Regions from separate parts of the Bacillus sp. 5w2 genome, predicted to be linked through region 2. Evidence: predicted binding sites of a transcription regulator. Region 2 holds the regulator's gene; each other region holds the start of a gene.
The links. The regulator Rex, encoded in region 2, represses fermentation and respiration genes when NADH is low (regulators of the CRP and FNR family bind a similar motif). The targets are predictions, from matches to a motif close to TTGTGAAATATTTCACAA.
Positions count from the first base shown of each region.

Region 1: nirB (NADPH-nitrite reductase large subunit) is a predicted target of Rex. The motif match lies at 1,764-1,781, and genes of this name have one in related genera.
Region 3: ACXY7N_RS27630 (DUF1641 domain-containing protein) is a predicted target of Rex. The motif match lies at 2,875-2,892, and genes of this name have one in related genera.

Region 1 is NZ_JBTIWT010000001.1:414,802-419,371, forward strand. It holds gene ACXY7N_RS02110 (group-specific protein) at 39-608, opposite strand; gene ric (iron-sulfur cluster repair di-iron protein) at 880-1,587, shown strand; gene nirB (NADPH-nitrite reductase large subunit) at 1,798-4,203, shown strand; gene nirD (nitrite reductase small subunit NirD) at 4,219-4,536, shown strand.
Region 2 is NZ_JBTIWT010000033.1:2,758-7,327, forward strand. It holds gene tsaD (tRNA (adenosine(37)-N6)-threonylcarbamoyltransferase complex transferase subunit TsaD) at 1-217, shown strand, start outside; gene ACXY7N_RS29750 (ABC-F family ATP-binding cassette domain-containing protein) at 658-2,592, opposite strand; gene ACXY7N_RS29755 (redox-sensing transcriptional repressor Rex) at 2,780-3,409, shown strand; gene ACXY7N_RS29760 (YdiK family protein) at 3,442-3,630, opposite strand; gene ACXY7N_RS29765 (CPBP family intramembrane glutamic endopeptidase) at 3,627-4,376, opposite strand.
Region 3 is NZ_JBTIWT010000026.1:23,013-27,582, forward strand. It holds gene tyrS (tyrosine--tRNA ligase) at 1-873, shown strand, start outside; gene ACXY7N_RS27625 (NAD(P)/FAD-dependent oxidoreductase) at 1,152-2,330, opposite strand; gene ACXY7N_RS27630 (DUF1641 domain-containing protein) at 2,375-2,815, opposite strand; gene ACXY7N_RS27635 (winged helix-turn-helix transcriptional regulator) at 3,244-3,591, opposite strand; gene ACXY7N_RS27640 (MFS transporter) at 3,984-4,570, shown strand, end outside.

The DNA of each region.
Region 1 (4,570 bases), on a different contig from region 2:
AATTCAAATTGGTATCTTATTTTTTTATACTTGTAACATTAATCATTAACTGGGTCAATACTCCAATTAATGATTTCAATATGTTTCACCTCCACTTTTCCTTTGACAAGAAGATGTGGAATTAGGTGAAACATCCCGAATTTTCTACCCTTTTCATATTCCTCTCTGTAATATTCTTTTGTACAGATATTTAAATGCTTTAATTCTCTATATTCATTAAAGTTGATGAGTTCTATTTCACATTCTTTTAATTCTCTAATTGGTCCACCCCAATTCTGCTTTGAGTACTTGTATATTGCCATACACTCACCATTCAGTGCGCTAATAGGAATTTTATAAAACAGTTTATTTGTATGAATGTTTACTCCTATTTCCAGTAGTACTTTATAAATCTCATAAGGATGCATTGGTAAAAAATGCACGACATCATTCCATAAACATTCAAGTTTTGGTATTTTACGTGTTAATAAGTTCTCTCTTTGAGGATGATCTTTATATTTTTGTATATACTCACCATATAAATTTGGATATAACCTTTTCAATTCATTTAATGGGATTAAATATTCTCCTTTTAATTCTTTTGGTACCATATGATAAACATATTCCATAAAAACCTCCTATAAAATATAAAATTCATACAAAAAAATCTTAGATTAATAGAAAATATATTTATAAACCATCTATATCATAATAATGCATTGTGGATAATTTTCGACTCAAAAAATCCTTCGCCATCAGTTCTATAATGTCCTCTGATAAATAACACTACTATTATTCTCAAAACTGACACATTATAAGTGATTTCAATCACCACATTGTTTTTCATCTATCTCTATTCTTAACTTAGATATTAAATTTAAACTTTATGGAGGCATTCATATGAAACATACATTTACTGAAACTTCAATTGTTGGTGAGATTGTTACACAATTTCCGAAAGCTAGTGATTTTTTCAAGTCATATAGAATAGATTTTTGTTGTGGTGGTGATAAGCCACTTATTGATGCAATTCATGAAAGAAATTTATCGGCTTCCGAAGTAATTACAGAGTTAAATACGCTTTATCATAATACGAAACAATTAAATGAATCTGAAATTGATTGGAAAAGTGCTTCTTATCGTGAATTGATTGATTATGTAATTAATAAGCATCATCGTTATTTAAATGAAGAGTTACCACAGTTAAGTCCATATGTGACGAAAGTATTACGCGTTCATGGAGCAAATCATCCTCATTTAGCTCAAATTCATAAGCTGTTTCATGAACTTAAAATGGAATTAGAACAGCATTTAATTAAAGAAGAAACAGAAGATTTTCCATTAATTTTAGAATTTGAACACAATCCAACTGATGAAAACTATGCAAAGTTACGTAAAGTAGTAGATGAACTAGAAAATGAGCACAATCATGCCGGAAATATTATAAAAGAACTTCGTAAAGTGACAAATGACTTTACTCCTCCAGAGGGCGCTTGCGGCACTTATCGACTTGTTTACCAGCGTCTTGAAGCTCTAGAGTCCGATTTATTTGAGCATATTCATTTAGAAAATAATATTTTATTTCCACGTGCCATTACAAAAGCATAAATAAAAGCAGGACATGAGCATTTCTACTCATGTCCTGCTTTTTCATTACGTGAATAACATCCACACTTCTCCCCTTCACATTAACCCGAATTTTAACAATTTGTGAATCATTATAAAAATGTGATAAATATCACATCTCCCCCTTTTTTGATTTTCTATAATAGAAATATAATCCTTTGTTCAACATTTCACATAAAAGGGGAAATGAAAATGAAAAAACGTTTAGTTATGGTCGGAAATGGTATGGCTGGCATACGCTGTATGGAAGAAATATTAAAACATGATAGTGATTCATATGAGATTACTATTTTTGGAGATGAACCACATCCAAACTACAACCGTATTATGCTCTCTCATGTTTTACAAGGCAAAACAAATATGCAAGATATCATTATGAATGAATATAGTTGGTACGATGAAAACGAAATAACTTTGTATATAAACGAAAGAGTTCAAAGTATTAACCGAGAAGAAAAAATTATTACTACAGAAAAAAATCATACTCTTACATACGACAAGCTCATTATCGCAACAGGTTCTAGTGCTTTTATTTTACCTGTTGAAGGTTCCACACTTCCTGGTGTAACAGGATTTCGAACTATTGAAGATACACAATTTATGATAGATACCGCTAAAGAAAAGAAAAAGGCCGTTGTCATTGGTGGCGGGTTACTCGGTTTAGAAGCCGCAAGAGGTCTAATTGACTTAGGAATGGACGTACATGTTGTTCATTTAATGCCTAGCCTAATGGAGCAACAACTAGATACGAAAGCAGCTTCTCTATTGCGTGAAGATTTAGAAGCACAAGGCATGAAGTTTCTAATGGAAAAGAAAACTGTAAAAATTCTTGGTACAGATCGTGTTGAGGGCATTCAATTTGAAGATGGTGAAGTTGTAGATTGTGATTTAATCGTAATGGCTGTCGGAATACGCCCGAATACGCAAATAGCAAAAGATGCTGGTTTACTTGTAAATCGCGGCATTGTAGTCAATGACTATATGCTAACAAATGATGACTCCATTTATGCAGTTGGCGAATGTGCGGAACATGATGGTATCGCATATGGACTTGTTGCTCCTCTTTATGAACAAGGCGCAATATTAGCGAAACATATAACGAAAATACAAACTGATGGATATACGGGCAGTATCGTCGGTACGCAATTAAAAGTTGCAGGTTGTGATTTATTCTCTGCTGGACAAATTTATGAAGATGATCAAACAAAAGCAATATCAATCTTTGATGAATGTAAACGTTCCTATAAGAAAGTATTAATTCGCGACAATAAAGTCGTCGGTATCGTTTTATATGGTGACACAGCTGATGGTACACGCCTCTTTAGCATGTTAAAGAAAGAAGAAGATATACAAGAATATACAACCGCTTCCCTTCTTCACAAAGCTGGTGAAGAAAGTGAACTTGACGTTGCTACAATGAGTGCGGATGACACGATTTGTGGATGTAATGGTGTTACGAAAGGTACAATCGTTCATGCCATTTTAGAGCAAGAGTTAACTACTTTTGAAGAAGTTAAAGGCTGCACGAAAGCCGCAGGATCTTGTGGTAAATGTCGTCCGCTTGTGGAACAAGTTTTATCTCATACACTCGGAGATGCTTTTGATGCTTCTGCGCAGTCTGCTGGTATGTGCGGATGTACAACTTTATCACGTGATGAAGTCGTAGCGGCCATTCACGAGAAAGGTTTAAAATCTCCAAAAGAAGTACGAAATGTGCTTGGTTTTGTACATGAAGACGGTTGTTCGAAATGTCGTCCTGCTTTGAACTATTATTTACGTATGGCGATTCCAGAAGAATATACAGACGATAAATCATCTCGTTTCGTTAATGAAAGAATGAACGGTAACATCCAGCACGATGGTACTTTCTCTGTTATTCCACGTATGTACGGTGGCGTTACAACAGCAGATAATTTAATGAAAATTGCTGAAGTTGCGAAAAAGTACGATGTTCCTCTTGTGAAAATTACAGGTGCGAGCCGCATTGGCTTATATGGTGTTAAGAAACAAGATTTACCTAACGTATGGGCTGACTTACATATGACTTCGGGATATGCATATTCAAAATCGCTTCGTAATGTAAAATCATGTGTTGGTTCTCGCTTCTGCCGTTTCGGTACTAAAGATTCATTAGGACTTGGTATGCTCCTTGAACAATCATTAGAAATGGTAGATACACCTCATAAAATGAAGATGGGTGTAACGGGTTGTCCGCGTAACTGTGCGGAAGTACTGACGAAAGATTTTGGCGTTGTATGTGTCGAAAATGGATACCAACTTTATATTGGCGGAAATGGTGGTACGGAAGTACGCGAAGCTGATTTTGTAATGATTGTCCCTACTGAAGATGATGTCCTTCGTATCGCAACAGCTTATATGCAATATTATCGTGAAACTGGTATTTACGGAGAGCGTACTGCCTACTGGACAGAACGTTTAGGTCTCGATCACATAAAAGAAATACTACAAGATGCAAGTATGGTTACTACGCTAAATGAACGCTTCCAAACAGCTCGTAGCACATATACGGAAGCATGGGGACAAGCACTAGAAACGAAGTCATTAAAAGCGATGTATGAAGTAGAAACTGTGAAATAAGGAGCTGTGATCTATATGATACAAACGAAAGAAAAAATAAAAGTTATGCGTGCAGAAGACCTTCCTATTCAAATCGGTAAAGAGGTGCAAATGAAAGATATGTCTATTGCCCTATTCCGCCTTTCAACTGGCGATATTCGAGCTGTAGAAAATCGTTGTCCTCATAAAAACGGACCGTTAGCAGAAGGAATTGTATCTGGAGAATTCGTCTTTTGTCCACTGCATGATTGGAAAATCTCATTACTAACAGGTGAAGTTCAAAAGCCTGATGACGGCTGTATTCAAACTTACGAAGTAGAAGTTAATGACGGAGATATTTATATATACATGTAATTTACGAAAGGAAGCCTCCTCTGGCTTCCTTTTA
Region 2 (4,570 bases):
GCTTCTTGCGGGTGGAGTAGCTGCGAATAAAGGACTTCGCGCACGTTTGGAAGCAGAATTTGCGCCAAAAGAAAATATTGAGCTAATTATTCCTCCGCTATCTTTATGTACCGATAATGCGGCAATGATTGCAGCGGCAGGTACAATTGCATATGAACAAGGAAAACGTGCTACATTAGCTTTAAATGCAAATCCAGGATTAGATATTGAAGCATAGTTATGCACAAAATTAACCACAGCCTGTGGATAAAACCCATATTATCTGTTGATAATGTGGGTTTTGTTGTGTATATAAAATGTTGATAACTTTTTCGTTGATTGTGGATAATGTGGAAAAGTAATTTTGAGGTTTATTTTATAAAGGTGGATATGTGCATAAACTTGTGGATAAAGTAGATGAAGTCTGACCTTTAAATGTATTCTTTTTTGGGAAATAAAAAACAAGAAGATATCCTTAAAAAACATTTTGAAATATGCTCTAATTATAGATGTCGCTAACATTGTCAAACTTTGTCGGCAGATTGATATTTTGTGTCGAATCGTTGATTTGTTTAAAAAATCGTTTTGACAATATGACGTTGATTCCAACTAGAAGATAAAAAGGATGTCGCATAGTCAAAAATCCCGACTTATGAGACATCCTCTTTATCAATACTTTTATAAATGCAATTCTTCCCATTCTGCCATACAAGCTTCCAGTTGCTCTTGTAGTGTTTGCTTTTTCGTTGTAATTTCACTAGCCTTTTCATAATCTGCATATATTTCTGGTAAGCAAAGTTGATCTTCTAACGTAGCAATTTCTTCTTCAAATTCTATGATGTTTTGTTCTAGTTCCTCAATTTTCCGAGTGCGTTGACGCTCTAATTGTTTACGCTCTTTTTCTTCGAGATAATTTAATTTTTCTTGAGCTACAGTTTTTTGAACAGGTGCCTGATTTTCTTGCTGTTCTTGTTGTTCAAATTCTGCACGTTCGATCATCTCATTCTTCTTTTCAACGTAGTAATCGTAATCCCCTAGATATTCCTGTGCACCTTCTGTTGATAACTCAATAACAGTTGTCGTTACACGATTAATAAAGTAGCGGTCATGTGATACGAATAGAAGAGTTCCTGGGTAATCAATTAAAGCATTCTCCAAAATCTCTTTACTATTTAAATCGAGATGGTTCGTAGGCTCATCGAGAATTAATAAATTCGATTTTTGCATCATAAGTTTTGCAAGAGCTAATCGAGCTTTTTGTCCACCACTAAGAGAAGATACGGGCTTTAATACATCATCTCCTGTGAATAAGAAGTTACCTAGTATCGTGCGAATTTCTTTTTCAGGCTGCAATGGATATTCATCCCATAATTCATTTAAAACTCGCTTAGAAGATGTTAAGTTAGCTTGTTCTTGATCATAATAGCCAACAGAGACATTGGATCCGAAAGAAACATCACCATTTAGTAGAGGTAACTTATTCACAAGTGATTTTAACAATGTGGATTTCCCGATTCCGTTCGGTCCAACTAAAGCAACACTATCCCCGCGAGTTAAGCGCATTGTTACATGTTCAATAATCGGATCCTCATCATAGCCGATGGTTGCATCCTTTACTTGTAAAACATCATTTCCGCTTTGTTTTTCAATATCGAAGTGGAAGGATGCTGACTTAGAATCACCTAATGGTCTTGTTAATAATTCCATTCGGTCTAATTGTTTACGACGGCTTTGCGCACGTTTTGTCGTAGATGCACGAGCTATATTTTTTTGAACGAAGTCCTCAAGCTTAGCAATTTCATCCTGTTGCTTTTCATAACGTTTCATTTCTTGCTCGTATAGCGCTGATTTTAAATCTAAATATTTACTGTAGTTACCAACAAATCGTCTGCTCTCTTTATTCGAAATTTCATATACTTGTGTAACGAGTTTATCTAAGAAATAACGGTCATGGGAAACGATTAGTATTGCGCCAGGATAGCCTTGTAAATATTGTTCAAGCCATGTTAATGTTTCGATATCTAAATGGTTTGTAGGCTCGTCCAAAATAAGTAAGTCCGGTTTCGTTAATAATAATTTACCGAGAGCCAATCGTGTTTTTTGTCCACCGCTTAATGTAGAAATCGTCGTCTGATGCGTTTCAACTGGGAAGCCAAGCCCGCTTAAAATCGAACGAATATCTGCTTCGTACTGATAGCCACCTTGATCTTTATAATCTAATTGTAATTGATCGTAATCAGCTAATAATCTTTCATATATAGCCTCGTTTGAAAAGTTTTCTTCTTTTCCCATCTCTTGCTCTAGCCTTCGAAGTTTTGTCTCCATTTGCTGCAAGTGTGTAAAGACGGTTAACATTTCATCCCAAATTGTTAAAGATGTTTCTAACCCGGTATTTTGAGCTAAATATCCGATGGAGACATCTTTCGGTTTTATAATTTCGCCACCATCATGGGATAGCTCACCAGCTATTATTTTTAATAATGTAGATTTTCCGGCTCCATTTCGTCCGACTAATGCGATACGATCTTTCGTTTGAACTTCCAATTTTATGTTTGCAAGAATCGTTTCTGCACCGTATAATTTCGAAAGCGCGTTTACTTGTAATAAAATCAATGTTTTCACCTCAAATAATTTCTTAACTTTGCCATGTTTATATTTCTCAATCATACTAAAAATAGTGTATAGTTTAAAATAAAGAGAGAATACTTCTTTTCTTTATTATACAGGGAAATTCATGAGTGCTAAACTTCTGTATTTGATTCAAGCATATGAATAAAGATAGGAAGAGAGGAGAGGTTATATGGATCAGCACAAAATTCCACAGGCCACTGCCAAACGATTGCCTCTATACTATCGATTTATCCAAAACTTATCTCTTTCTGGTAAGCAACGTGTTTCATCAGCTGAATTGAGCGAAGCGGTAAAGGTTGATTCCGCAACGATTCGAAGAGATTTTTCATATTTTGGAGCGTTAGGGAAAAAGGGTTATGGATATAACGTAAATTATTTATTATCATTTTTCCGTGAAACACTCGACCAAGATGATATAACACGTGTAGCACTTATTGGAGTAGGTAATTTAGGGACCGCTTTCTTACATTATAATTTCACGAAAAACAATAATACAAAAATTGAAATGGCGTTTGACGTTAGTGAAGAGAAAGTCGGAACAGAAATCGGGGGCATTCCTGTATATCATTTAGATGAATTAGAAGAACGTTTATCAACTGATATACAAGTGGCAATATTAACAGTACCCGCTACAGTAGCACAATCTGTAGCAGATAGATTAGCGGAAACGAACGTGCATGGTATTTTAAATTTCACACCAGCGCGCTTAAATGTGTCAGACAATATAAGAATTCATCATATTGATTTAGCAGTAGAATTACAAACACTTGTTTACTTTTTGAAGAATTATCCACAATAAAACGCAGAGGAAGCGACCTCTGCGTTTTATTATTATTTTTTCTTTGTGAATTTAACTAAGATAAGGCGAAGTGCCAAATTAAAATCAATTGTTGCCATAACTGCAAATAGTATTGTCCACATATTCCAGATTGTATCTGTTACGTTCGTAATGGCGAAGCGTGTAAAGATACATCCAAGAAGGAAGTACAATGCAGCCATGAATAATGGCGAGTTTCTCATACTAAAAATCCTCCGATAAAGCCTTGCATTTTTTCAGCTTCTTTAATCATTTCTTGAATTTGTTCATTACTCACTAAAACTTGAGCAATTGCAACTAATGTATTCATTGCAACATGGGCTGCAATTGGAACGATAATGCGCTTCGTTTTTACATATAAAAAGGCGAATACGAGCCCCATAGCAGTGTATACCAATAAGTGAGTAAAATCAAAATGAATTGCTGCGAATACGAGAGAACTAATGATAGCAGCAATAAAGAAATTAAACTTCTTATACAGTGTACCAAATAAAATTTTTCTAAATACGATTTCTTCCAAAATAGGTCCTATTATAGATATAACGATAAGGAACCAAGGTGTCGTTCTTGCGATATCCATAAGTCTCGCTGTATTTTCAGATCCAGGTTTAATACCTAATACATACATTTCGATCATACCGGCAATACTTTGCGAGAAAAATGCTAAGAAGAATCCGATAAAAATCCAACCAATCGTAGCTGGAACAGTAGAGCGCTTTGTATCTAAATGTCTGTCGCGAATATCAGCTTTAAGTAAACAAAGTACGATACATAATGCAATAAAGAAGCTAATGATTGCCCAGTGTCCAGTTATGAGTTGAAATTTCTCTTCTCTAGTAAATCCCCTGTTATCATAAAGTCCAGTTTTCAGCAGAAGTGGTAATCCAGCAATGGATGATAACTGCATTAAAATGTATGTAACGATAACCCACCAATATTGTTTTTTCAAATGGTTTAACCATCCTTTCTAACTCTAGTGTATGAGATAAGGTAGGATAACATGTAAGTATGCTACCTACGATATAAACCTCACTTAAATTATGTTTTTTTCGTAAATCCTTATTTGAAATGATAATAGAAGACAGGAGAAAGTTGTGTGTATAGCGAAAACAACTTAGGGTGTCCTTTCATATTGTAACATAC
Region 3 (4,570 bases), on a different contig from region 2:
ATTATTGAGTTTTTACGTGATTACGGGAAAAACTTTAGCATTAATAGCATGTTAGCGAAGGACATTGTAGCAAGTCGTTTAGATACAGGGATTTCTTTCACGGAATTTACGTACCAAATTTTGCAAGCGATGGATTTCCATCATTTATACACGAAAGAAGATGTACAACTGCAAATTGGTGGTAGTGACCAATGGGGAAATATTACGAGTGGATTAGATTTAATTCGTAAGTTAGAAGGGCACGAAGCGAAAGTGTTCGGATTAACGATTCCGTTATTATTAAAATCAGATGGTACGAAGTTCGGTAAATCAGCAGGTGGTGCGGTTTGGCTTGATTCTGAAAAAACAACACCGTTTGAATTTTACCAGTTCTGGGTGAATACAGATGACCGTGATGTCGTTAAATACTTGAAATACTTTACGTTCTTAACGAAGGAGCGCATTGATGAATTGGCAGCGAAGGTAGAAACAGAGCCTCATAAGCGTGAAGCACAAAAAGTATTAGCAGAAGAAATGACGAAATTCGTTCATGGAGAAGAAGCATTATTGCAAGCGGTGAAAATTACAGCAGCGTTGTTTAGCGGAGATATTAAATCGTTAACAGCCGATGAAATTGAACAAGGCTTTAAAGAGATGCCAACATTCGAGTCTTCAAAAGAAACGAAAAACATCGTAGAATGGCTAGTTGATTTAGGAATTGAACCATCTAGACGACAAGCACGCGAAGACATTAATAATGGTGCGATTTCTATGAATGGTGAAAAAGTAACAGATGTGGGTACGGATGTAACTGTAGAAAATTCATTTGATGGACGATTTATTATTATCCGTAAAGGGAAGAAGAACTACAGCCTTGTGAAGTTAGGAGAATAGTTTGTGTGAAAGGATGGGAGTAGGAACAATACTTCCATCCTTTCGTATACATAATTTAGATGTAAAATAATCAGTAAATTTAGATAATTAAAAGGGTTATATTATTCTTCTGCCGAATAAATAAGTTAGAGAAAATTACGGATAAAGTGAAACTTTAATCAGTGGGAGGGGTTGATCCCCACTGATTATTAGTTGAACCAATCGGACTTTTACTGCCCGATAATGCGGGATAAAAATAGCCCGAACCATGCTGGGCATGATTCGGGCTTATATTCAGATTAGTAAGCTAAGCTGAATAGACCTTTAATGTGTGATAAGTAACGAACGTTACTTGCTTCTTTCATTAATGATGCTGGTAAACCTTTAAGTGGAGTATTGCTTGCTCCGATTGTAGCAACCGCATCTTTACGTCCTAGACTAGCAAGTGTTCCAGAGTTTACAGGTGCGAACTCTTCGAATGCTTTGCCTTCTAGTGCTGCGTATAAGTTGTATCCAATTAACTCACCCATTTGCCAAGCGATTTGTGCAGTTGGTGGGTATGGACGACCATCTGGAGAGAAGACAACAGCGCTGTCTCCAGCAACGAATACGTCTTTGTGAGAAGTAGATTGTAGGTATGCATCAACTGTTGCACGACCACGGTTTACTTCAAGACCTGATTCACCGATTAATGGGTTACCTTGTACGCCACCTGTCCAAACGAATGTGTTAGCAACAAGTTTTTGACCGTCTTTTAAGTCAATTTCATTGCCAGCAACGTTTGTTACAGGAAGACCTGTTAAGAATGTAACACCGCGTGCTTCTAGGCTAGTAGTTGCACGTTCGATTAAGTGGTCTGGTAATACTGGAAGGATTTTTGGACCTGCTTCAACAAGAAGAAGTTTAACTTCTTTTGGATTTACGCCGTGGCTTTTTGCAAGTTTAGGCATAATGTCAGCAAGCTCACCAACTAGCTCAACGCCAGTTAATCCGCCACCACCGATTACGATTGTAGCATCAGCTTCGTTTTTCGTTTTCGCGTATTCACGAATACGGTCTTCAACGTGTTTGTAGATTTTGTTTGCATCAGCAGCAGATTTTAATACCATGCTGTTTTCTTCTAGTCCTGGAATACCGAAGTAAGCAGTTTTACTTCCTAAAGCAACTACAAGTGCATCGTAAGATAAAGTAGTGCCACCAGCTAGTTTGATTTCTTTGCTATCAACTGAGAATGACTCAACTGTTGCAATTTTAAGATCGATGTCTTTACCTTTGAAAAGCTTTGTAAGTGGCATTGCAATTGCTTGCTCAGCAACGTTACCAGCTGCAAGGCGGTGTAGTTCAGTGATAATTTGGTGTGTTGGGTATTGATTAATCACTGTAACTTGTGCTTCTGATTTGCTGTAATATTTACGTACGTTTAAAGCGGCAAGAAGACCGCCATAACCAGCGCCTAAGATGACAATTTGTTTTGACATAGTATGATATCCCCCGTCTTTACTAATTGTTGTTATAAGTTAACTTATTTATTGTTACGTTCTGCACTAATTTGAAGATATGCGTTCACAAAGCGGAACATTTTTTGTGCTTGTGGGTCTTTTAATAATTTTAATAGACCGAACAGGCCGATAACTTCGTTGCTTTCGTCAGCACGATCTTTCGCTTCGATTGCAGTAGCAGCCATGCTTTTCACTGTATCTTTTACAGGTTCTACAAGCTCTGTGATTGCACCAACAGTGTCGCTTTTTAATACTTCATCAGTAGCAACAGTTTGAGCGAAGTCATAAGACTTAGTTAAAATGTTAACAAGCTCAGTTAATTTTGGAAGCTGTTCTACTAGTGTAGTTAATGATTCTTGTACCTCAGGTTTTAACAACTGATCAAGTACATCAAGTTGTCCTTGGCTAGCAGAAATTTGTACAGTTTCTTGTTCTGGCTTTGTTTGAGTCATAGTTTCTGGCATCTCCAATTCTCCTTTACGATAGCAATACTCTTATTTTTGATAGGTAAGATAGTAAACGCTTGCGAAACTTTATACAAAGTTTCACAAAGCACAATAAAATGCCTTTAAATTTATGCCAGCAAGTAAGCTGAAATCATAAATCCAAAACCATAATGTCTTACCTATTATTTATGAACTGTCCGATACATGGCTTGTCCGCATAATGGAAAGCTCCGTTACCGGAAAGTGTATATAATATATATCCTATATTATATACTATATACACCTATGTTAACATAAAAATGATTCCTAATTATTCGATATTAAGCGTATAACGTAGTACTGACAAGGCGTGAAAGCGCATAAATTATTTTGATAAGGTTAGAAATGTACGTATATATAAAGAAAAAAGGAAAAAATGGACAAATTTATGTTCATTTTTTCCTTTTTTATTGTTCACCCTCTGTAATTAGCATCGATGTATTACCGCTTTTTTCAAGATGGCATTCGCCCCAAGTACAAAGAGAATCAAGAATGGATTCTAAAGACCAACCGTAGTCTGTAAGAGAATATTCTACTTTCGGTGGTACTTGATTGTATACCTTTCTTTGAATAACTCCATCTTCTTCTAGTTCGCGTAATTGCTGTGTTAACATTTTTTGTGTAATACCAGGCATGAGACGTTTTAATTCACTCGTTCTCTTTGTCCCTTTCGTTAAGTGGCAAAGAATAACGACTTTCCATTTTCCGCCGATAACCTCTAAAGTTGCTTCAACGGGAATATTATATTTCTTCATATAAAAATCTCCTTTGATGAATGTAGATGTCAGTTTTCCAACAAAAGAAGCTAAATAATTTAAATGTTACTAAAAAGTACCTATAGCACTTTAAAGTACGTACTTTTTATCATGTTGAATATGTTCCATAATAGCATACGTAAGAGGGAAATGAGTAGTACGGTACTAAAAAGTGCCTATGTTACTTTTTGGTACCTATCGTACTTTAAAGTGCGTTCTTCAAAAAAAGAGTGAAGCCATTCATAATAGCATATATCAGCAGTAACATTATCTTTGTAGAAGAAAAAAGGCCTTTTTTCATACTATTATGATTGGATTTCTCGCATTAAGGAGGAGTTCAATTGAATTCATATACAATATCTTCTTCGGCAGTACAGAAGAATCGGAGAAGTATGTTTGCTTTATTGGCACTAGCAATTAGTGCGTTTGGAATTGGTACAACCGAATTTATTAGTGTCGGTTTATTACCATCTATTTCAGAGGATTTACATGTTTCCGTTACAACAGCGGGCTTAACCGTTTCTTTATATGCGTTAGGAGTAGCGTTTGGTGCCCCAGTATTAACGTCATTAACAGCTAGTATGTCGCGAAAGACGTTATTAATGTGGATTATGATTATTTTCATTATTGGTAATGGAATTGCGGCAGTGGCAACAAGTTTTACCGTGTTACTTATCGCGAGGGTTGTATCTGCTTTTGCACACGGCGTTTTTATGTCGATAGGATCCACAATTGCGGCTGCGCTTGTACCAGAGAATAAACGTGCGAGTGCAATTGCATTTATGTTTACTGGATTAACTGTTGCGACCATTACAGGCGTACCAATTGGAACATTTATAGGTCAACAATTTGGCTGGAGAGCATCGTTTATGGTAATTGTGGTAATTGGAATCGTTGCCTTAATCGCCAATAGTATGCTGATTCCGTCTAACTTGAAAAAAGGTACGTCCGTATCATTTCGTGATCAATTCAAACTGAT